One region of the Paenibacillus sp. J22P165 genome, then DNA from elsewhere that is predicted to be linked to it. Evidence: a T-box and tRNA genes for the amino acid it is inferred to sense, from the RefSeq annotation. Region 1 holds a T-box; the other holds one or more tRNA genes.
What was found. A T-box is a leader RNA that pairs with one kind of tRNA and senses whether it is charged. The one in region 1 lies ahead of leuS (leucine--tRNA ligase), so its partner is inferred to be a tRNA-Leu.
Positions count from the first base shown of each region.

Region 1 (12,219 bases):
GATGCACACGCCCAGAAATACGGCAATATTTAACCCTGAGATGGCTAAAATATGTGTTAATCCCAGCTCCGAAAATTGCTGGAAGCGGTCAGGATCCAGATCGTCCGTGAGTCCGATCAGCATGCTTTTCATAAACCCCGCTTGCGACGCGGGGAAGATCACGTCCATGCGCCTGCTGAGAGCAGCGCGCAGCTCGTCGTTCCAGCGCAGAAGCTGGACGACGCTGAAGTGCGCAGCCGCAGGCTGCACTTGCGCCTGATCCACCCCTTTGGCTGACAGCAGCCAATGCGTGTGGTGAAGGCGCAAATATCGGCGGTAGTCGAAGCCGCCGAAGTTGCGTGCCGGGGACGGGCTGCGCAGCGTCCCCGTTAGCGTCAGGGCGTCGCCGCGGCGCCAGCCCGACGCCACTGCCTGCTGCGCCTGCTCCATCAGGCGCAGCGAGACCTGCACGCTTTCCCCGCCGAGCGGGAAAGCGGCGGTTTCGTTGAAGCGGACGGACTCCGCTTCAAGGGTAAAGCTAGCCCTGTCACCGTCGATGGTGACAGGGCTAGCGAACCGGCCGAGCAGCGTGACCTCGCTGCCGGCCTCGCCTACCTGCTGCTGCTGCGCCAGCGGCAGGGCGGTGATGTTGCGCTGGTCGGTCCCTTGATAATAGCCGTAGGCTATTACGACCAGCAGCAGTGCACCCAGCGGCTGCCGGCCAGGCAGGCGCAGCACGTAGATGGCGACGAGCGCGGCTACCAGCAGCGCGCTCGTCGTCCAGGACAGCCATGGAAGCTCGGTATAAATAGCAAGCACATAGCCACTTATCCACAGACAGCACCCTTGAACAACTGGTCTTTTCACGGTAGAGTCCTCTCCTTCTTTTTACATTTTCGATTTCAATATCCCTCATACAATTACGAGACATCTCGATTTTTCCATGTACCTGTATGTTTTCTTCGAAAAGGAACACACGTTCTCTATCGTAACCTAGAATGTTGCCGTGTATCCGTCCTATTTCCCCGCACAATCCCAACAAAAAAACCTCCCCCTAGCGCACCACAACGGCTGCTTCTAGAGAGAGGTTCTTCCCCTCATAACGCGCTATTCAGTTCACAACCTCGGATAAGGTTCCTGCAGGCGGTTCATACGTAGTCATCTGTCGGAATGACATTCCTCTAGCTTCCATCAATTGACTAACCTTCTCATGATCCTTTGGATATCCGCGATGAAACACAATCTCGGTTACACCGCTGTTAGCCAACATGTTTGCACAGGTCCAGCAAGGTTGATCCGTCACATAAACGGTAGAGCCCTCACGATCCTCACGATCGGTAAACAACAATAAGTTCTGCTCAGCATGGATGGTGCGTATGCAACGGTGCTTACGTACGACCTCCTCGACATCGGCTACAACCTTCAATTCGATCTCTTCCACAAGCATGCAACCCGCTTCCGTGCAATCTGCCACGCCCATTGGGGCTCCGTTATAAGCTGTACCAAGTAACTTTTTGCCCTGTACAAGAACTGCTCCAACATGACGACGATTACACCTAGAGCGTGTGGAAGCCATATATGCAATATCTAGGAAATACGTATCCCAATCTTTTCGGATGCTCATGATGCTGGACTCCCTCCTGGTGACTCGGTTTGTCTAGTTACTCTATTCGAATGCAAAACTATTTCTAGTATTTTCTCACATTTCACTAGAAATGAAAAGATGAGCTAACTTGGCGCCACAAATAACAAGCCCCTGAGCTTCTCGAACATTTTCTCACCAATACCTTTCACATCCATTAGTTCTTCGACTCGCTTAAAGCTTCCAATCTTCGAACGATGCGCAATAATCGCTTTGGCCTTACTTTCACCGATCCCCGGCAACTTATCTAATTGTTCTAATGTAGCCGTGTTCAAATTTAGTAGCCCATCTCTCGTATCTGTAGTTGTGTTTCCACTCTCTGTAGAAGTTATCGGTTTTTCAGAAATTGCCGTCGATGCTGGACTTTCTTTCGGGGGTGCCAGACTCGCCTTTGGTGTTGTCGTGGCATTAATAGTAGCAACTGAAGTCGCTTTCGCTGCCTTTTCTTGTTGCTCACTAGCGGCTTGCCCGAGTAATGCTTCCATCTGTGTATTGATCGGCATAAACGCTGTTTGAATGGATGATTGCCCTCCACGGAGAAATGGCCAAACAACCCAAACAAAAAGCGAGATAATGCCAAGCAGCAGCAGGATTCTCTTCATTTTATTTCCAATAAAATCCACAAACGACCTTCTTTCTTAGCATATTTGCGCATGGGCAACCATATACATGAAAAAGCGTCCCAATGACTACACGACGAATTGTTGCGCTAATTTGATAAAGCTAACCTCAAGCCATGCATTTAAAGCTGTGTGACCATGCTTATCGGTTGTATTTTCGTATAAAGACTGATTTTATCGGGAGGGATTACTTGATGAAAGCTGGATTCATCGGTACTGGGAGTATGGGAAGTATACTGATTGAAGCATTCATTCATTCCGGGGCATTCAATCCCGAGCAAATTATCGCTAGCAATCGAACATTACGTAAAGTTGAACTTCTTGCGGAGAACTATCCTGGCTTGCAAGTGGCAGAAACCAATCGTGAAGTCGTGCGCGGAAGTGATTTGATTTTCCTATGTGTGAAACCTTCTGAATTTAAAAAGGTTATTGATGAAATCAAAGAGGACGTGCTTTCCTCTCAATTTATAATATCCATCACGAGTCCTATTCTGATTAAGCATTTGGAAGGTCTTCTCCCGGCTAAAATAAGTAAAATCATACCGAGTATCACGAACTACGTTTTAAGTGGTGCTACGTTATGTATTCATGGAAATCGTATGCAGCCTGAAGATAAAGAATGGCTTGAAAATATTTTCACACATATCTCGACACCTATTCGTGTATCTGAGAATTACACGAGAATTTCATCTGATTTATCGAGTTGCGGCCCTGCTTTTCTAGCTAGCTATATTCAAGCTTTTATTGATGCTGCGGTGGAAGAAACGGGTATTTCAGCTGAAGAGGCTACACTGCTTGCAAGTGAAATGACTTTAGGTACTGGGAAATTGCTGACAACGGGAGGCTTCAACCCCATCAGTTTACAAAAACGGGTATCGGTTCCTGGAGGTATAACGGCGGAAGGTTTACGTATTTTGGAAAAGGAACTTTGCGGAGTTTTCTCTCAAGTGATTAGTGCTACACATGCCAAATATGAAGAAGACATTGAGAAGGCTGAGCAGCTTTTTACCATAAAGCAAAAGCAGTAGCCTTCCCAATGCTTGCATCTTTCCGTTCTTAACCTACAACGATATTGACTAATTTACCTTTAACAACAATCAATTTGCGAACGGCCTTTCCGGCGGTCGCTTCTTTGACTTTGTCGAGTTCAAAAGCCATTTTTTCCATTGCTGCTTCATCTGTATCTTTGGAAATCATAACACGTTCAACGATTTTCCCATTGATTTGCACGACGATTTCAACTTCATTATCAACAGTCCATGCTTCATCATAAGCTGGCCATGCTTCGTAAGTAATCGATTCTACGCCGCCTAATTTCTCCCATAGCTCTTCAGCCAAGTGAGGTGCTAGTGGCGAAAGCATCTGTACGAAGTTTTTCACTGCTTCTAATGGCAAGCGTTCTGTTTTGTACGCTTCATTGACAAAAATCATCATTTGGCTAATCGCTGTGTTAAAGCGAAGCGCATCGAAGTCTTCCGTAATCTTCTTGATGGAACGGTGCCACGTACGTTTGAATGTATCGCTGCCTAGCGTCTCATCCGCGCTAATTTTGGCGTGCACTTGACCATTATCATCAACGAAGAGTCTCCATACGCGATTCAAGAAACGGTAGATCCCATCTACACCTGTTGTATTCCACGGTTTTGTCGCTTCCAACGGCCCCATGAACATTTCATAAATACGAAGTGTATCCGCACCTTGATCACTCACGATATCGTCTGGATTCACAACATTGCCGCGAGATTTACTCATTTTCTCCATGTTCTCGCCAAGAATCATCCCTTGGTTTACAAGCTTATGGAACGGCTCTTTCGTGTGTACAAAGCCAAGATCGTAAAGTACTTTATGCCAGAAACGCGCATACAGCAAGTGAAGAACCGCGTGCTCCGCTCCGCCAATATACAGGTCAACTGGCAGCCATTGCTTTTGCAGTTCATCCGAGCAGAACGCTTGATCATTCTTTGGATCGATGAAACGCAGGTAATACCAGCAGCTTCCCGCCCATTGCGGCATCGTGTTCGTTTCACGGCGAGCTTTCATACCTGTTTCTGGATCAATTGTATTGACCCACTCAGATACGTTAGCAAGCGGTGACTCACCTGTACCGGATGGTTTAATTTCATCTACTTGCGGAAGCAATAGTGGCAATTGATCCACTGGAACTGGCTTCATCGTGCCATCTTCAAGGTGAAGAATTGGAATCGGCTCACCCCAATAACGTTGACGGCTGAACAGCCAGTCTCTCAAACGATACGTTACTTTGCCGCGGCCTTTGCCATTTTGCTCTAACCAAGCGATCATGTGGCTGATGCCTTGCTCAATGTTCAATCCATCGATTGGACCTGAGTTCACATGTTTGCCATCGCCAGCGTAAGCTTCTTTCTCCACATCTCCGCCTTGCACAACTTCGATAATTGGCAAATCAAATTGCTTCGCAAATTCCCAGTCACGTTGATCGTGCCCTGGTACCGCCATGATTGCCCCTGTACCGTAACCGCCAAGCACGTAATCTGCGATCCAGATTGGCACTTTCGTGTCATTCACTGGATTGATGGCATAAGCACCTGTGAACACGCCTGATTTGTCTTTCGCCAAATCGGTACGCTCCAAGTCACTTTTGCGTGAAGCTTTCTCTTGATATTCTTTAATCGCAGCCGTTTGCGCTTCTGTGGTAATCTGCGCAACAAGTTCATGCTCAGGCGCCAATACACAATAAGTTGCACCGAAAAGTGTATCTGGACGCGTTGTGAAAACCGTTAGGCTTTTCTCCGCATGGCCTTCAATCGCGAACTGAACCTCTGCCCCCGTTGATTTCCCAATCCAGTTGCGCTGCATATCCTTAATACTTTCGGACCAATCCAGTTCCTCAAGATCCTCAAGCAAACGCTCTGCATACTCTGTAATTCTCAAAATCCACTGACGCATCGGCTTCCGAATAACCGGATGGTTACCACGTTCGCTTAATCCGTCAATAACTTCCTCATTCGCAAGAACCGTACCTAGAGCTGGACACCAGTTAACAGGCACTTCGTCGACATAAGCAAGCCCTTTATTGTACAACTGGATGAAAATCCATTGTGTCCATTTGTAGTACTCCGGATCTGTCGTACTAATCTCACGATCCCAATCGTAGGAGAAACCAAGTGACTTAATTTGACGACGGAACGTATCAATATTTTTCTTCGTGAACTCACGCGGGTCATTCCCTGTATCTAGGGCATATTGCTCCGCAGGAAGTCCGAACGCATCCCAGCCCATTGGGTGAAGCACGTTAAAGCCTTTCATCCGCTTGAAACGGGAAACGATATCTGTCGCTGTATAACCTTCTGGATGCCCTACGTGTAGCCCCGCACCTGATGGGTATGGGAACATATCCAAGGCATAAAATTTCGGTTTATCCGAATTTTCTAGTACTTTAAATGTTTTCTTCGCATCCCAGTATGCCTGCCATTTGGGTTCAATCGATTGCGGATTGTAGCCTTGCTGCTCTTTCGTTTCTTTCAATTCCTGTGTCATACCTTCCATGCCTCCTTAAAATGCTCTATTGCTCATGTATGCAAATACGCACAAAAAAACCTCACATCGCTAGCGGATATCGCTAGGGACGAGAGGTATAATTCCCGTGGTACCACCCTAGTTAACACAAGGCGTTCTTCACCTGTGTTCACTCTGCCCCTTAACGCGGGTGAGACGATCCAGCTAGCGCACTGATCCAGGATCAGGCGGTTCACCTTCTAGCTCCGAGGCGAGTTCTCAAGACTAACATCTGCCGGCTCACACCCTAACTCCGACTCTCTGTAAGATGCTGTACAAGGTACTATTCCTCATCTAAGCTTTCCATACAACTGATTAGCTTTGATTATATGTAAAATAATGCCGAACTGTCAAGCCGAGGGCGAATCCCGTCATCCACATTATTTTTTCGCAATAAAGAAAGCTCGCTCCGTTGTCTCCGTTGGTTGTCCCCACGTAAAGTCAGCCGCTTGATGTACCTCACGAAAGCCTACCTCGATCAGCATCTGTTCCAGCCATTCTAAGGGATACGCTCTTTGTTCATGTGTTTCATCAATACGCCGGAAGTTATCATTTGAACCACTGTCTCTGACGAAAATAGTTAAATCATGTTCAATCTGAACACGATCCTCATCTAACTCGCTTGTCCAAATGTAAGCAACATCGTCCTCATTCAGAAAGAAAGGCTGAGACTCCGCATAGGCAAACAATTGCTGGGGTGTATGTACATCGAAGAGAAACAAACCGCCTGGCTTAAGTCCCGCCCATGTCTGACGGAAAGCATCCACGATGTCCTCTTCCTCTAATAAATAATTAACACTATCACAAAATGAAATGGCTACATCGACTTCCTCGCCAAGCTCCCATTCCCGTATATCCTGCTGAATCCAACGAATGCCACCGCCGCGAAGCTGACTGGGCTGTTCACTGTACTTCTGCTCGGCAACAGCTAACATATCCTCGGAAAGATCGATTCCCGTCACCAGCAATCCTTCAGCAGCTAACGGAATCGATATATTGCCTGTCCCGCAACCTAGATCAACAAGCGTTGTTGGTTTAACTTCAAAGCGTTCAAAGCTTTCCTTCACAAACCGCAGCCAGTCTTCATACGGCATGCTGTTCATCAAGCGATCGTACGTATAGGCAAATTTCTCGTAACTCATCTCAGACTTGCGTCTCCTCTTGTTTCAGATAAGTCCAATCCGCTTCCTGATAGATAAGCCCATCTTTCATAAGCTTGCCTAGAGCACGTTTAAATGCCGCTTTACTCAGGCCGAATTTATCTTTAATAATATCTGCCTGCGTTTTATCTGAAAATGGCATGGCATTCCCAGGACGTTCACGAAGCACTTCTAGAATGCGCTCCGCATCCTCATCGCGTCCTTTTTCCTTAGGAAGTCTCATCGATAGGTTAACTCGTCCATCTTCTTCGCGAACGAAAGCAATCCTAACATCGACTTGCTCACCAACGCGAAGTAAGCGGGTCCGTTCTTGCGGAATGATGAGCCCGATCACACCATAGCCTAAGACACCTGCTTCACAAATGACGAAAGTACCCATCTGCAAAGGCCGATAGACGCGTGCTTTCACCCATTGGTTCGTCCAACTCGACGGTGCTCTTACGCATAGCGGAGCTAAGTCTTCTTCAAGTGCTAGCTTCGCAATCAATCGCCCTTGACGATCGTGTGCAAGCGTTGCAAACACTTTGTCACCTACTTGGGGACGAAGTTCTTCAAGTTCCGGAACATGTCGATATGGAAGAAGTAGATGACGTCCTAATCCCATTTCTAAGAAATAGCCAAATCGCGGGTGGATATCTACGACTTCCAAGAGTCCAACCTCACCCATGATAAGCAAAGGACGTTTCATAGTCGCCATAATTCGATCCTGGGTATCGTGGAACAAGAATACTTCCACTTTATCTCCTGGGCTGATTCGATTGCCTACGATTTCTGCGTAAGGCAAAAGGAAATCCTGGTAGCCATCCGTGAGGAAAAAGCCATTAGGCGGAACTTCCCTTGCTACCTCGAGGGTAACAAGGGATCCTGCTTCCATTCTCATACGCGCTCCACAACTTTAGCATCGGACCAAAGTCTTTCGATATTATAGTATTCGCGGTCATCACGATGGAAAACGTGGAGTACAACGTCTCCTAAATCAAGCAGTACCCATCTTGCTGTATCTATCCCTTCAAAGCCTCTGATATGAACACCATGTTCGTGTGCTTTTTTACGAGCCTCACCTGCGATAGCTTGGACTTGTGTTTCCGAATTCCCGTGACAAATCACGAAATAATCAGCAATTAAGGAAACACCTTTCAAATTTAGACTAACGATATCTGCTGCTTTTTTGTCCTCCGCTGCCTCAACAACGAATGCTAATATCTCTTCTGGGTTTTTACTCATGCAATCATCCTCCATGTCATTAGGTGTGTGTTTGAATTTGTTCCAATAAATCGTTCCGAGTTAGAATTGTTAGTGGATAAATGCGTTTTCCTTTGGCTATCAAGAAGCTGATCGTGGAATCAAATCCAGCAATCAAAGCGCGTTCGAGACTTGTCTTCGCCAGCTCACGAATCGAATCCACACCAGGGAAATCACGACCTGGCTCCATATAATCCGCCAAGCAAACAATTTTATCGAGCTGTGTCATCTGTTCGCGGCCCGAGGTATGATACCTAATCGCATCCAAAATCTCCTCGTCAGCGATGCCAAATTGCGTCTTCGCGATAAAAGCACCTGCATGCGAATGCCACAACTCTTTATCGAAAGCTAATAAATCTTGTGGTACATCGTTCTCACGAATAATCTTAGCTTGCTCCCCGATCGGCCAATACTTGCAATAGTCATGCAAAATTGCTGCAGTATCCGCTTTGACCGCATCACCGCCAAAACGTTCTGCCAGCATGACACTCGTTTCCATCACACCAAGCGTGTGCTGCCAACGTCTCTCCGGCATCTGCTCTTTCACTGCTGCCATTAGGTCTTCACGTTTCATATAAGTGATTCACCTCCATGAATTGCCCAACCTTATCTGGCACAAGATACCTGACAGGATCCTGTTTCTGTCTCAACGCCCGAATAGCTGTCGATGAAATTTCAACGAGGGGCATCGGAACTAGCTTAACTCGGGGTCGAATATGCTCGGGCAGCTGTGACAAGTCCAGCTCATAACCAGGTCTAGCTAATCCAATAAAATGAATATGCCGCACGATGTCATCGATACGATGCCACTGCGGCAAATACTGAACCATATCCGCGCCAATAATATAAGTGAACGCGATGTCCGGATATTGCGATTTCAACAGCTCGATTGTATCGATACTATAAGATACGCCGCCTTTGTTAATTTCGATATCGATAGGACGAAAAAAAGGATTGCCTTCTGCAGCAAGGCAAACCATCTCCCAACGCTGCTGGCTTGTTCCCTTCGGGGCATTCGGTTTATGCGGCGGGACGTTGGCTGGCATCAGCCACACCTCGTCCAAGCCCCCTTCCACCCTCGCACGTTCAGCTGCGATTAAATGACCGGTATGAATGGGATCGAACGTGCCTCCCATAATTCCGACAAGCATACGTCCACCTCATTAGCGCGGCAGTTCAATCTTCTTATTGTCACGTGATTCTTTGTAAAGAACGACAATCTTCCCAATAACTTGAACTAGCTCTGCACCGGATTTTTCAGATAATTCTGCTCCGACTTCTTGACGATCTTCACCACTGTTGTTGAGTACCGTAATTTTGATCAACTCGCGAACTTCAATGGCTTCTTGGATGTGACGAATCAAATGCTCATTCACGCCACCTTTACCTACTTGAAAAATTGGATCTACATGGTGCGCTAAAGAACGCAAAAATCTTTTCTGTTTGCCTGATAACATGGATGTCCCTCTATTCATTCTTATTCAGTTAATGACTGTTCTACCACCTGTCTCATTGCCGCAACCGGCGCAGGGGTTCCCGTCCAATACTCGAAGGCGTATGCGCCTTGATAAATAAACATGCCTAACCCGCCATGAATGCGCGCGCCAATAGCTTCCGCTTCACGAAGAAATCTCGTGATACGTGGATTATAAATGAGATCACTTACAAGATGATGCGGTCGAAGCAGATGAAGCGGTAAAGGGAGATCATCTACATGAGGATGCATACCAGCCGACGTCGTATTCAACACGAATTCAACTTGGTCCACAACGTTCTCCAGCTCATCCAACCCTAATCCCACGGTTTCAGTAAATACACCAATCGTAGCTGCAAGTTCGACAGCTCGCTCTTTGGTCCGATTCGCAATATATATACAGCTCGCGCCTTCCTTAGCCAGAGCATAGGCAACACCTCTCGCCGCCCCGCCTGCACCAAGTAGAAGAACACGTTTACCTGTGAGCTCAATTCCTGTCTCTTCCTTCAAGGATCGAACATAGCCAATCCCATCCGTATTAAAACCTTTGAGTTTGCCATTCTCATTCACAATGGTATTAACAGCACCAACGATCATAGCACCCTCATCGATCTCATCGAGGTAATTCATCACATCCACTTTATGTGGAATGGTTACATTCACTCCACGATAGCCTAGAGCTTTAATTCCCCGAACTGCGTCTCCAAGACCATCTGGCTTAACGTGAAAAGCTGCATAAACGCCATTGATCCCCGCTTCCTGAAAAGCGCGATTCAACATGATCGGAGAACGGGAATGCCGAATCGGATCCCCGAATACCCCATATAATACCGTATGACTATCGATCCCCGTCACAAGTTTCTCCATGATCTCCCCTATGCCCCCTAAATCAACGACTCCCGCGTAATGACTTTAATCCCCTTCGGTGCATGAACCGCAAGCCCCGCACCTGCTAAGCTATTCACTTTAATCCAACCTAAACCAGAGATCAACACATCCATTTGTTTCCCCTTCGGAATGTGCAGCGGATGCTTAACCAACTTCGGAAGCTCTTCAAGATCAGCCTGCGCCGGAGGCGTTAGCATGACACCTTTATGTTCTTCATACAAGCTATCCGCTCGATCAAGCTTCGTGCGATGAATCTGAATCGCATTCGACGTGTAACAAGTGAAAGATTGATGCTCACCTTGAATAAAATCAAACCGAACTAACGCACCAAAAAATAAGGTCTGCGCCTCGTTTAGTTGAAATACCATCGGTTTAAGCGGTTTATCTGGCATTAGCGGCGTTAAATCACGCTTCTTCACAACCTCAGTCAATCGATGCTTGTACACAATTCCAGGTGTATCAATAATGAACTTGCCATCATCAAGTGGAATTTTGACCAAATCAAGCGTAGTTCCCGGATATTGCGACGTCGTCAATTCAGCTTCCAAATCACTATAATCACTGATCAAGCGATTGATTAACGTCGACTTCCCTACGTTTGTAGCACCAACCACGTATACGTCCATATTACCGCGGTATTCTTGCACAGCTGAGATAACGCGGTCGAAACCAATGTTTTTCTTCGCGCTGCAAAGCACGATATCAACAACCTTCAGGTTTTCTTCCTTTACTCTGCGCTGAACCCAGTTGATGATCTTGTTCGCATTCGTCACTTTAGGTAATAAATCGATCTTGTTAACAACGAGCAAAACCGGGTTATTCCCAATAAATCGTGCAAGCGAGCTAATCATGCTGCCTTCAAAATCAAAAATATCCACGATTTTCACGACTAACGCCTTCGTTTGACCAACATGTCCTAATAATTTCAAGAAGTCGTCCTGTTGAAGGGTAATACTTGAAGATTCATTATAATGCTTAATCCGGTAGCAACGCTGGCAAATCAAAGGCTCCTTCTCCAAGGCAGCCTCTGGAATATAGCCCAGTTTCGTTTTGTCTTCTGTTTGCAGCGCAATGCCGCAACCCGCGCAATGTTGTAATGTTTCTGTACTCATGAAACCTCCTAATTCTTCATCCTTGCTAGAGCCCACTTCTCAATCTGGCGGTTCACTTTCGTGAAGAAGCCTTCATCTTTTCTTGAGATGGGTTGAACGAGGATCGTATATAGCCCCATTCGGTTACCGCCAAGCACGTCTGTCAGCATTTGATCCCCGATAACAGTCGTCTGCCGCGCATTCGTCCCAAGCAGCTTCATCGCTTTATGGAAGGAAGCATTCGTCGGCTTTTTGGCACGGTGAATAAACGGAATGTCCAATGGCTTTGCAAAGGTCGACACCCGGTTATGATGATTATTCGACACAATGACGACTTTGAAGCCGATCTGCTGCAAATGATTCAGCCATTCTATTAACTCAGGCGTCGCATGTGGATCACGTGCACCAACAAGTGTATTATCAAGATCCGTTATAATTCCGCGAATCCCGAAATCCCACAGGTGTTTCGCATCAATATCGTAAATCGTATGAACAGACTGTCTGGGTACAAGCTTTTTCAGCAAACAAATTCCCTCCAACTGCTTCCTTGACATATACGTGAAACTATACCATAGTGCCTCGTTTGTTG
Region 1 covers NZ_JCAUAP010000011.1:109,143-121,361, forward strand. The annotation lists gene AC58QM_RS26615 (DNA internalization-related competence protein ComEC/Rec2) at 1-846, opposite strand, end outside; gene AC58QM_RS26620 (deoxycytidylate deaminase) at 1,091-1,603, opposite strand; gene AC58QM_RS26625 (ComEA family DNA-binding protein) at 1,708-2,244, opposite strand; gene comER (late competence protein ComER) at 2,436-3,269, shown strand; gene leuS (leucine--tRNA ligase) at 3,298-5,757, opposite strand; T-box leader at 5,839-6,081, opposite strand; gene AC58QM_RS26640 (class I SAM-dependent DNA methyltransferase) at 6,156-6,917, opposite strand; gene AC58QM_RS26645 (CvfB family protein) at 6,919-7,815, opposite strand; gene rsfS (ribosome silencing factor) at 7,812-8,159, opposite strand; gene yqeK (bis(5'-nucleosyl)-tetraphosphatase (symmetrical) YqeK) at 8,179-8,751, opposite strand; gene nadD (nicotinate-nucleotide adenylyltransferase) at 8,741-9,328, opposite strand; gene yhbY (ribosome assembly RNA-binding protein YhbY) at 9,341-9,634, opposite strand; gene AC58QM_RS26670 (shikimate dehydrogenase) at 9,655-10,518, opposite strand; gene yqeH (ribosome biogenesis GTPase YqeH) at 10,536-11,651, opposite strand; gene AC58QM_RS26680 (YqeG family HAD IIIA-type phosphatase) at 11,660-12,154, opposite strand.

Region 2 (12,219 bases), on a different contig from region 1:
CTTCGTGAAACATCCGATGGATGTGGTTTCCGTCGGAGACATCGTCCAAGTGTGGGTACTCAACGTGGACCAGAAAAAAGGCCGCGTCGGCTTGACCATGAAAAAACCGCAATAATAGGTGTCAGTTAGCAGTTGTTTGTAATTTGCATTTGAATTAGCAGGCAGTTGGGAGTTCCTCCCAACTGCTTTTTTGCATGGACCTTGTCCTCATGGACGCTCATCTAATGTTCCTGCTCACCCCCTACTTCTGTGCACCTCCCACCTCCCTCACCATATAAGTCGACGCATACCGCTGACCGGCAACAAGGGAAAGCATTCCTTCCATCGAGAGGCGGCTGAGCCACGCTGCAGCGACACGAATATGTACGTTGCACTCGGCTGCGACTTCTTGAAGACGAACTTTGCCATTTCGCCGATTGGCGATCTGGAGGATAGTTTGCTTTCGCAGCTCCCACATGTCCGTTTCAAGATCAGCGATGGTGCGAGGATGTGGTTTGCTGAGGGAAGATATCCTTCTTCTTTCATCCAAGGGGATGACGTTGTTTTGACTGCCGTTCTGTTTCACCTGATCAAAGAGTTCTTCCCCCAGTTGCTCGTTATAATGTGCGCTCGGTTCCCTTATCCCTACAATTCGACGATGCTTCTCACGCATTCTTCGTAACCACTGACTGCTATTTTGCTCCATGTCACTAAGCCCCTTTTTACCCGATACGCAAAAAAAGCACAAACGAACTGCAGAATATGCTGCAATTCGAGTGTGCTTCACTCAGGTATTCGTATTTTAATTTCCGAATGGTTGATTACTTTTTATTACATTTATTTACAGTATAGAGGGCACATTTAAAATATGCAACTGTTTTTTCCTGATCTTGATGTCGTCAGGTTTGTATACTTTTTCTCACATGTTGAATCTTCCTAACATGGTCGTATGTACCCATGGCAAAAAAGCCAGCACTTGTGGCACAAGTACTAGCTTTTTTATCAAAATTTACGCTTACTCGGTCCGTCCGTCGATTGGCTATCAGGCCACTCCTCTTGTGAGCGGCGAGTGCGGTAAAAGTACCAGCTATCGTTCAATAATCGAATTTGTCTGCGGTTTTTGTTCTGGAAGGCACGCATTAATTGATTACAAAGCCATTGTGGCATATGCCCATCCCCTTCTTCGCCATGTACTTCTAGCATATGAAGAATGAGGGAAATGGGTGCAGGTCCCGATTGTTTAGAGATCAAATTCCTCTTCGTACCATTGCTCAAGCTGTGCTTGCAGGGCACGAATTTCAGTCAACAAGGAGATCAGCGGGTACGATTTCTCTTGGATACCAGCGAACGTTTTCTCCAAACCATTGATGTAGTCCAGGCCTTGGATAAGCGTATAAGTCGTACCGATCAATTCCAAGTCGTCACATTCCGCAATAACGCGTGGAAGCTGCGGCACATGGTCAGCGGTTAATTTCTCTAATTCTTTGTGCAGACGTTGGTTTAAAGCTGTTAATTGATAGGAATAGGAGGAAGGCATCTCGACGAATTCAAGTTGTTGGTCAAGCTTCAAAATCGCATAGCGCATTTGTGGCATGTGGTGGTTCAATTCCTTTCTGTATAGGGCGTTCGATCTTCTTTTCTACTTGACAGTATAGCCGTAGATACGGTACAAATTCAAGTAAGAACTTGTCTTTTGAAGTATTTATGTGTTGGTATTCAAAGTATTTAAGGCTTGTCATGAGTCCTGTTCCTGACTTGTCATTGGGAGTGTTCGTTATGGAAGATCGTGAGCTGCAGCAATGGATCGAGCAGATTTCAATGGAATCGTTCGGCAGGCCCTTCGTTCATCAGGCACGTTTTAACCGAAGATTACGGTCGACGGGTGGACGTTATTTTATGAAATCGCATGATATTGAGATCAGTTGGAGCCAGTGGGAAACCTATGGGAGAGATGAAATCGAGAAGATCATCAAGCATGAGCTTTGCCATTATCATTTACATATTTTGAAGCGAGGCTATCAGCATCGAGATCAGGATTTCAAAACTTTGCTAGCCCAAGTCGGAGGTACTCGATATTGCCAATCATTACCGCGACCCCGGGCGAAACAGCCCTATAAATATAGGTTAGAGTGCGTAAATTGCAAGACAGAGTATTATCGGAAACGTAAAATGGATGTCCGTAAATTTGCTTGTGGAAATTGTAGGGGAAAATTGAAATCGTACACACTTGACTTAACAGCGCCTTCATAATAAAATAAAACTTGTCCATTCCCTGATAGCTCAGTTGGTAGAGCACTCGACTGTTAATCGAGTTGTCACAGGTTCGAGTCCTGTTCGGGGAGCCATATGGAGAGATACCCAAGTGGCTATAAGGGGACCCTCTGCTAAGGGGTTAGACTGCGTAAGTGGTGCGAGGGTTCGAATCCCTCTCTCTCCGTCACGAAATAAGTTCAATGGCATTCATGCCGTTGGGCTTATTTTTGTTCATCTCAAACTCAACCTATTCTAACATTTTTCTAATAAGTGTTAAATGTTTGTCCTCTATAGTGAATAAAAAAGCATCATGATGGAGGAACCCACTGTGACTAAATTATTTTCAATACGCGTACGGCTCATTTTATTGCTATTGATTCCATCCCTTTTATATTTAGGTACGAGTGTATACTTACTGCAGCTAAACAAATCGAATACGGATGCGCTTAGCTCCTCCTTGTATGAGACGACGGAGAAGAGTACCTCCTTTATTTTGAATGCTGATCGTGATATGTACCAAGCTTTAACGGCGTATCAATTGCTGGTATCGGGCACTTTGACTGCGGAAGAGAAAACAAGTCAGTTGAAGGCGCTGAAGGAAAATATTGATCAAACGAATGAAAGAGTTGGACAGGCAATTGCGATTTTAAAAAGTAAAGAATTGTTGCAAACCCCACATACCGAGTCAAAGGTGACGATAGAACAAAGCGCTGCGAGCTTCCAAGTGTCATTCGATCAGTGGAGCAAAGAAGCAAATGCTGTTGTTCAAACGGGGAACGTTGGTAAAGGGGTATTGAATGAAACGAAGCTGGCGGCTACCTTTGAAAAAGGACGCGAGGGTCTGAATGTTATTGGTGAAATTCTAGACGCATATGCCACCCAAAGTATCGGTGATATTAAGCAGCAAAATAGTAAAACGGCACAAGGCGTCTATGCTGGTGTGGGAATCATTATTGTCCTACTGTTTGGAGCTGGCGGATGGGTGATTACGAAAATTATGCTTATGGTTCGCAGGATTTTGACGATTACAGGCAAGGTTGCTGCCGGAGATTTGCGTCATGAGCCACAGCTGACTTACTCGCAGGATGAACTGGGACAGATTTCGGAATCGGTTGATAATATGGTTGCGAAAATGAAGGGCTTAATCGGCACGATCGCACACAATACGCAATTCGTGCACGATGCTTCGATGGAGCTTTCGGATAGCTCCAAAGAGTCTGCCCACGCTGCGGAACATGTGGCTTCGAATATTCAAGAAATGACCCAGGAAGTCGAAGTACAGGCAAGAAGCAGTGAAGAGACAAGCCGAGCGATTGAGGAAATGGCGATTGGGATTCAACGTGTTGCTGAGAATTCAAGCGTGATGGCGGATCATTCTTCATTAACCTCTCAGCATGCAACACTAGGGAATGAGTTGCTCTCAAAGCTGCAACATCAAATTGTAAATATGTTGAGCTCAGTCGAGCAGTTGTCTATGACGGTACAATCGCTAACTCGGAAGTCTGATGAGATAGGACAGATTGCATCAAGCATTACGAGCTTCGCGAATCAGACCAATCTCTTGTCGTTGAATGCTTCCATTGAGGCAGCTAGAGCCGGGGAGCATGGCAAAGGTTTTAATGTCGTTGCGCAAGAAATCCGCAAACTGGCCTCACAATCCATCGAATCTGCTGACGGGATCAATCAGTTAATTCACGAGACGCGAGTCGAGATTGAGAGCGTATCACACTCGATGAATGCGACGAAGCAGGAAGCGAGCACAGGCTCGCAAATGATGCAGGAAGTGAACCAGAGCTTTGATACGATCATGCAATCTGTGACGCATATTGTCACGCAGATTCACGAGACCTCGGCCATCACACAACAAATGTCGGCTAGCTCGGAAGAAATTTCGGCGACCATGGATCAGTCAGCTTCAAGCTCATCACAAATTCTCGTGCGGTCTCAGTCCGTAGCAGCAGCAACAGAAGAGCAGCTTGCCATGATGCAGAATATCGCTGCTGCGTCGGAACAGTTGAAGTCTGTTGTCGACACCTTGAACGAATCTGTGTCTTATTTCAAAATCAAATAAAGTGTGGAGTAGGGGGTTCTCATCCTTTTTGTAGCGAGGGCATGGGAACTCCTAACTTATCCGCTTTAACTGGCTTTATTTCCAAGAATTAGGCTTGTCAAAGAAGGAAGAATCCTTTATAATAACAATTGTCGTCCTTAACGGGCTGAAATGTTCAATTGACGATTTTATGGCCCGTTGGTCAAGTGGTTAAGACACCTCCCTTTCACGGAGGTAACAGGGGTTCGAGTCCCCTACGGGTCATTGTTTTATTCTCTCATGCGGTCGTGGTGGAACGGCAGACACACCATCTTGAGGGGGTGGCGCTCACAAGGCGTGGGGGTTCAAATCCCCCCGACCGCATCCCAGTATTGATTTTCAGGTTTTATAAGGTAAATTTAGATAGTGTACTTACTTGAACATTTTTCCTATACCTTAGACCACTTACTTTTCAGAACGTCAAAATTCTGATTTGGGAGTGGTTTTTTTTGTTGCTAAAGTTTGCTATCTAAGAGTTTAAAGATGACCGAGAATACAAGAACTCATCACCTAGAACGATTAGAACTTATCTTATGACATTGAATTAGTTTCAAATATTTGGAGAACTGATAAATAGTAAGGTTTATATACCTAGATTTTTTAGCAATGAAGAAGAAATTGAAGGGCATCTGCATGAATACATCGAAAGGAGCAAGTCCTGTTAGCGCATTATGGAGCAATTAAAGGAAGTAACAAGTTCAAAGACTGCGATATTGTAGCAATTTACGGTATCTTGCATAAGAACGAAAATAATTAAATTGCCAAGGTGAAGCCATTTACGAGCAAGTTGGCGAAGTCTTAGATGATATTGACGTACAAAGTATGACAATGTTAGAAGGTGCAATGATAATCGCATCGAAGCTGTTGAATTGGTGGACATGCTTACTGAATTTTTCGCAGGGGATTAAGCAGAGTAATCAGCGTAACAACGCTGAAAATGTAAAAGGTCAAGTTTACATCTTGCATCATGATAAGCTACTTCTGGAAAATATCGCTTTAAAGCTTTCAAGTTGCACGATTAGCGAATGGTATCCGGAAAGTTATAATTGAAACAGCTATTGTAAATAAGGGTAATAATCCAAAGCAATAGCGATCAAACCATTCTCATGAATCACCTCATGGTTATGCTTCCCAGTAGAGGGGGAAAATGAATATCACGAGGGTACTTTTCTTATCCTCCAGTTGTTTTAACTAACGAATCGGCTTATACTGTTTAATTTTACATTAATAAAGAAAAACAACAGTCCCCCATCTTTTTAACAGTGAGGGTGAATATTATCTACACATATAGCAACACCACTTTTTTACCCGTTGAACTAGGATAGTATAGTGTGATAAACAGTGAAGCGACATCAACTAATAAGAACAAAGCGTTGCTGAAACACACTACCATAATAATTTAAGTGAACACTTTACATAGTAGGGGAACCACTATATAATTTGGTTTAATGAACTGAAAAGTAAGTGTCAACCTTATGTTAAGCCTTATTGCAGTAAGCGGTAGTGGTGGAATGGCAGGCACACCATCTTGTGCGGGTTCAAATCTCGCTGACTGTATTACAGCTTTGAAATGCTAAGAACCCTTACTGTGTAAGGGTTCTTACTTTGTTTGTTCTAATTTGACTCTAACTATCTGTTTTTCTTATACTTATTCCTCTGTAACAGTGGTCATGGTCATTTTCTCTCTAAAGGTTGTATGTCTTTCTTAGTTGTTTTGCCTTCGACAAAGGTTCTCAAAATTTTCTTTATTTAGATTTATTACAACACATGTGTATTATAGTAATTAACGAAGGTTATTTAGCAAAGAGTAAAATTGCTTTTACTTATTAAATTCTAAACTATCATGAAAAGAGGATAATTTAATGGTTTTTTCATCAATAATATTTATATTTTGGTTTTTACCAATTGTTTTATTGTTATATTATGTATGTAATAAGGAATATAGAAACATTTACTTAGCATTAGTAAGTTTTTTATTTTATTCGTTCGGTGGTCCGAAATATTTGATTATAATGTGTATATCAATCTTAATAAATTATTCTTTTAGTTTATTAATTAATTATATTACAAATGTAAAAGAAGAGTTGAAAGGGTATAGAAGGGTAGTATTATTTTTAATAGTTTTTTTAAACCTTTTATTGTTGTTTTATTTTAAATATTTCGACTTTACTTTGCATACTATTAATAGTATTTTCAACACATCTATACCATTAAAGAATATTATACTTCCTATTGGAATTTCTTTTTATACTTTTCAAGGTTTATCATATAGTTTAGATGTATATATGGGGAAAATTAAAGTGCAAAAAAATATTATCAACTTAGCAATTAATTTTTCCTTTTTTCCACATCTTATTGCAGGGCCAATAGTACGATTTAAAGATGTAAATGACCAAATAGATCATAGAGAATGCACTTCTGATAGATTTGTTGAAGGTATACATAGATTTATTTTTGGGTTAGCTAAAAAGGTAATAGTAGCTGATAATATGGCTTATGTTGCAGACCAAATTTTTGGGTTAGACCCTAGTAGTCATACAGTAGCTATAGCATGGGTGGGCATTATATGCTACACGTTGCAAATTTATTTTGATTTTAGTGGTTATTCCGATATGGCTATTGGACTTGGCAAGATGTTTGGCTTTGAATTTTTAGAAAACTTTAATTATCCTTATATCTCAAAATCTATAACTGAATTCTGGAGAAGGTGGCATATCTCGCTTTCTAGTTGGTTTAGGGATTATCTTTACATACCATTAGGTGGTAACAGAAAAGGTAATATATATTTTAACTTAATCGTTGTTTTTTTGGTTACTGGTCTTTGGCATGGTGCATCGTGGAATTTTATAGTTTGGGGCTTGTATTATGGTGTTTTCTTGATTATCGAAAGAATATTTAAACAATTTAAAATTAATATTAAAATCCCTGCACCTATAAAATGGTTTTATACAATTATAGTTGTTATAATTGGTTGGGTATTTTTTAGATCAACTGATCTAACATATGCAATTGGATATTTAAAGGCAATGTTTGGACTAGGACAAGCAACAATTTCAAATATTAATATTCTTTGGTATATGCAACCAGAATATTTATTTATATTTTTACTTGGTGTTATATTCTCATTTCCTATTAAAAATAAACTTTTATCTTTTGGTTTTATAAAAAATAAAAACACAAGATTTGTGATTTATAATTTCAGCTTATTTTGTTTATTTATTATTGCTATTATGTATGTTATGAGTTCTACATATAGTCCATTTATTTATTTTAGATTTTAAGGAGTACAAGTGATGAAAAAAATAAGCGTTATTATTATAATTATTTTTATTTTATTTATATCTTTACCACTATTATTTTCTAATAGGATACAAGGCGCAGTATCAAAAGGTGAGAATAAAGTTCTTGCAAATTTCCCTGTTTTATTTGAAACTAATACTGGTAAAATAAATACACACTTTTTAAGTGGCTTCGAGACATGGATTAATGACAATATTGGATTTAGAAATGTTTTATTAAAGCTACATGCTGAAATGTCTTTTAATATTTTTAATACATCACCAACAAACTCAGTTGCTATTGGTAAAGATGGATGGTATTTCTACAAAGAAATGGGTGCTGGAGGTAATTGGATCAATAATTTGACAATTGCTATTAATAAGTATCCTATTGATGATGTTGGGTATAAAAAAATTTCGAAAATTCAAGAAAATGTAAAGAACTATTTAAGCTCTAAGGGTATCGATTATATTTTTGTTGGCGCTCCTGGTAAAGTTAGCGTCTACCCAGAGTACATAAAAGGTCTTAAGCCAAGTATGATTGAAACTCCAGTCGATAAACTGGGTAAAGAACTACCAAGTGATTTTGATTATATTAATCCAAAAGCAAAAATTATCGAGCTGAAACCAAATAAACAAATGTATAAAAAGACAGATTCACATTGGACGGATTATTCTGTTTATTTAACTTACGGACTAATTAAAGATGTTATAAAAGATAAAAAATATTTTTATGACGTTAAGTTATATACTAAAGAAGTTGATGTGACAAATCAGTTTGATTATGCTAAGATGATTGGTTATAATTTGGTAGGAAATGAGACTGTACCAACCCTCGAGGTCGAAAATCCAAATGTTAAAGAAGTAGAAAATCCTGATTTAAAAAATTATATATATAGTCAGCAACAAGTGGATCAATTTTTCACTAAAGGTGGAATACAATTTTATTCGAATGAAAAAGCAAAAGGTACATTATTACTTGTTTGTGATTCATTTTTCTATGGTTTTATGCCACAATATTTGGGGGAAAACTTTAAAAATGTAATCGTTGTTCGTTCTAATTATTTAAATGAAGATGTTATTAATAAGGTTAAACCAGACTTGGTAATATATGAATCTGTAGATAGAGCTTTTAATTATAGATTACAAAATGATGGATTCTTAGAACATTCGAAATTCATTAAATCAGAAGTATATACAAAAAATATTCCTATAAGTAATAACAAAAAACCTTCAATGTTCATTGATAAATTTAATGGTAATCAAATTTATACCACACAACTATATGTTAACAATGACAGCAATGAAGTTAATTTAAGTGGATGGGCTGTGGATAACTTATCTAACTCCGAAACTTCAGAGGTTATAATTAAAGTTGGAGATAAATTTTATCAAAGCAAATCTAACATTTCGAATGAAACTGTTGTTAAATACTTCAATAATCCAAAGTATCTTAAATCAGGCTTTAGTGCAGTGTTAAATAAAGATGAAGTTTTAAAGGCAGAAGAAATATCTGTTATAGTAGTTTCTAAAGATGGGAAATATAGCTATGAGCCTAGTGTATACAAAATCGTAACACAATAAATTTTGTGTTTGGAGTAAAAATGAAAAGAGCTCGGTATTATTTTACAGAGTAATGTTTTCCATAGAATAAGTATTGAATTTCAATAAGATGCTGAGTGTTTCAGCAAGAAATGAATTCTATGGTTCAACTAATAATGTAGTTTCTCAGACAAAGGAACATAGGGAAGATAATAATATCTTTGATTTTCCAGTTGTGGCTGATTTTCTTACTCCAGTAGGAACAAAGCGAATAGATAAGGTTTATGATTATTATAGATTCTTGGATATTTCAAATGAGGAAATGAAGTGAATGAAACTTTTGGGAATCATTTTGTCATTAGACTCAATGATTTTCTAAACAGAATAGAAAAATTCATACTCGGTTCAGTAGATGAACCTTGTGAATAGATGTTGAAATAGATTCAGCTCTTTCTTTTTTTAATTTAGATATTTCTTAATGAAGTAATGGTCAACATATTTGGTCACACTTTTTCTTTTGATTAAGTGACTGCACACAGTATCCCAAGAATATCATACTGAAAAGCCTTTTCTTATATGGATTATTGTTCTGTGTGCAGACCTTACAGAAAGACCATCAGAGGTCAGTTCAATTCCTTGTCTTGTGGCGATGTATTAGCTAATTGAGATAACTTTGGGCATGTTGTGCTTTGTGTGGGGGGGACTGCACGAACTATTGAAGCAGAAACGGTAAAAAATACAAATAAAATACAGTAGTTATTATGGTGACTATCATCTGGATATATAGCAACTCCACTTTTTTACCTGTTTAACTAGTATAGCGTGTCAAAGTAAAAACAGTGAAGCATCATCAACTAATAAGATCAAATCATTCGTTGAAACACACTATCTTTATATTTTAGTGAACACTTTACATAGCATGAGAACCACTATATAATCTGGTTTAATGAACTGAAAAGTAAGTGGTCAACCTTATATTAAGCCTTATGGCAGTAAGCGGTCGTGGTGGAACGGCAGGGGGGGCGCTCACAAGATATGAGGGTTCAAATCCCTCCGCCGCATCCCAGTTTTACAAGCAAAAATCCTTGATTCTCAAGGATTTTTTTGTTTTTTATGGTTGGAAAGAATTCGGTAGTACAGCTTCATAAATCATCCTTGTTGACGAAATATTTAAGCGCGATTGAACTTTTTTAAATATCCGTAGCAGCTCTGCTTTCCAACTCGGCGACGTGAGGGCCACGTTACCACGTTAACTTGATTTAGGCCAATACTTAATGATGGGCAAGTTGTCTGTAATCAAAAAAACCTATCGAATGAACCATTCGATAGGTCGGTACCGCTTCTGGAAAACCGAGAAGCGCAGGTTACATTGACTTTGCCTCTATTACTTTAAAGTCCACAATTTAGGGTTAATGCCTACTGATTTCATTAGAAGTTCCAGATAATAATAGTCTCCCCATATGGTATAGCTGTGCATGACCCCCAATTTTGGATCTCTTACATAGCAATTTTGCAAAATGCCCTCTACCGATGGATCCATAGCTTTTGAATAGTTGGTTCTCAAGGATTCCAAAATTTTGTAGGCAGAAGCTTCATAGAATCGGGCTTTTTCGGCTTCAGGCTCCAAGGCTGCTATATCCAGCATTCCGCTAGCAGCGATAGATGCAGCTGAAGCATCCTTCACTGCATCCGTAAAGTCGGGAAGCTTGAAATCCCAATAAGGGATTAAATCTTGCGGCAAGTTATCTAGGTAATAGTCGGCAAGGTTTTCTGCAGCTGTTAAGTACTTACCTAAGCCAGTATGCTCATAGGAAAGGGCAAAACCGTAGATTCCCCAGGCCTGGCCTCTTGACCAAGCCGACTCGTCGGAGTAGCCTCCTTCAGTGAAGCCCCCGACAGGCTCACCGGTATAGGGATTAAAATCATAAGTATGGTACGTTGAATAATCTTTGCGTATACAATATTGACTTGTGGTAGCTGCGTGCCCCTCGGCGGCCTGGAAATATTTATTTTTCCCTGAAATTTCCGAAGCGCAGTAGAGTAGAGGGAGATTCATCATACAATCCATGATGAGCTTTCCTTTGCGATCTTCTACTTCGAGTCTTTCCCAAGCGCGTATAAATTTTCCTAGGGGATTATATCTTTTCAGAAGCTCATCCCCGGCTTGCACGGCCAAGATCTTGGCCTCTTCATTTCCTGTGATTTTATACAAGGCAGTGGCGTACAGCTGATACAAAAAGCCCAGATCATGGTCTTTATAGCCGGTTTCTAGTCTTTGACGAAATACAGGCATATAATTCAGTAGATAATTCATGTATTTCTTATCCTCTGTATACACATAGGCGAGCAGTACCATTCCCGTCCAAAAAGAGCCGGTCCAGTTCCCATCAGCATTAAGTAAATCTGAGTAATTGCCAGTGGCTGATTTATGGGGGAATCTGGTTTGAAAGGTAAGCATATTGGTATCAATTTTATGAATAATGGCTTCAATTTCTGCTGTGATCACTTTTTTATCTGGAATCAACTCGTTGAATTTCATTTTCGTTTTTTCCTCCAAATTTATCTTGAGGCTATTGCTTTCCTCTGTTTTCCTGACTCCGGGACACTTAACCTTTCATCGATCCATCGGATACGCCGGAAATAATGAACCGCTGCAGGAAGAGATAGAGCAGTAAAGTGGGAATGAGGACTGTTACAATGGCAGCTGACATGACTGGCCAATCGGTCGCATTTTCGCTGGAAAAAGAGTTAAGAGCGACGGTGACGGTTCGCAGAGAGCTCTTCGGCATAAACAAATACGGATTCAGGAAGTCGTTATAGATAGAAATCGTCTTCAGAATAATGACCGTCGCGATACCGGGCATCATCTGAGGCAGAATGACGGACCAGTAAATGCGGAAGTAGGACGCTCCATCAATCTTCGCGCTCTCGTCCATATGCTTCGGGATCTTTTCCAGGAACTGAAGGAAAATATAAATGCCAACGACATCCGCGCCTGTATACAGTAGAAAACCGGCCTCTCTTGTATTGAACAATCCCAAGGATTTGATGACCATGAATGTCGACACGGATGTCAGC
Region 2 covers NZ_JCAUAP010000001.1:273,694-285,912, forward strand. The annotation lists gene AC58QM_RS01190 (Tex family protein) at 1-115, shown strand, start outside; gene AC58QM_RS01195 (hypothetical protein) at 242-685, opposite strand; gene cmpA (cortex morphogenetic protein CmpA) at 982-1,146, opposite strand; gene AC58QM_RS01205 (hypothetical protein) at 1,220-1,573, opposite strand; gene AC58QM_RS01210 (SprT family protein) at 1,756-2,229, shown strand; tRNA gene AC58QM_RS01215 (tRNA-Asn) at 2,249-2,324, shown strand; tRNA gene AC58QM_RS01220 (tRNA-Ser) at 2,328-2,416, shown strand; gene AC58QM_RS01225 (methyl-accepting chemotaxis protein) at 2,561-4,303, shown strand; tRNA gene AC58QM_RS01230 (tRNA-Glu) at 4,475-4,546, shown strand; tRNA gene AC58QM_RS01235 (tRNA-Leu) at 4,564-4,645, shown strand; gene AC58QM_RS01240 (MBOAT family O-acyltransferase) at 6,184-7,602, shown strand; gene AC58QM_RS01245 (alginate O-acetyltransferase AlgX-related protein) at 7,615-9,183, shown strand; gene AC58QM_RS01250 (glycoside hydrolase family 88 protein) at 10,526-11,680, opposite strand; gene AC58QM_RS01255 (carbohydrate ABC transporter permease) at 11,748-12,219, opposite strand, start outside.
Region 2: it encodes a tRNA-Leu, which carries the amino acid that the T-box ahead of leuS (leucine--tRNA ligase) is inferred to sense. The anticodon was not compared.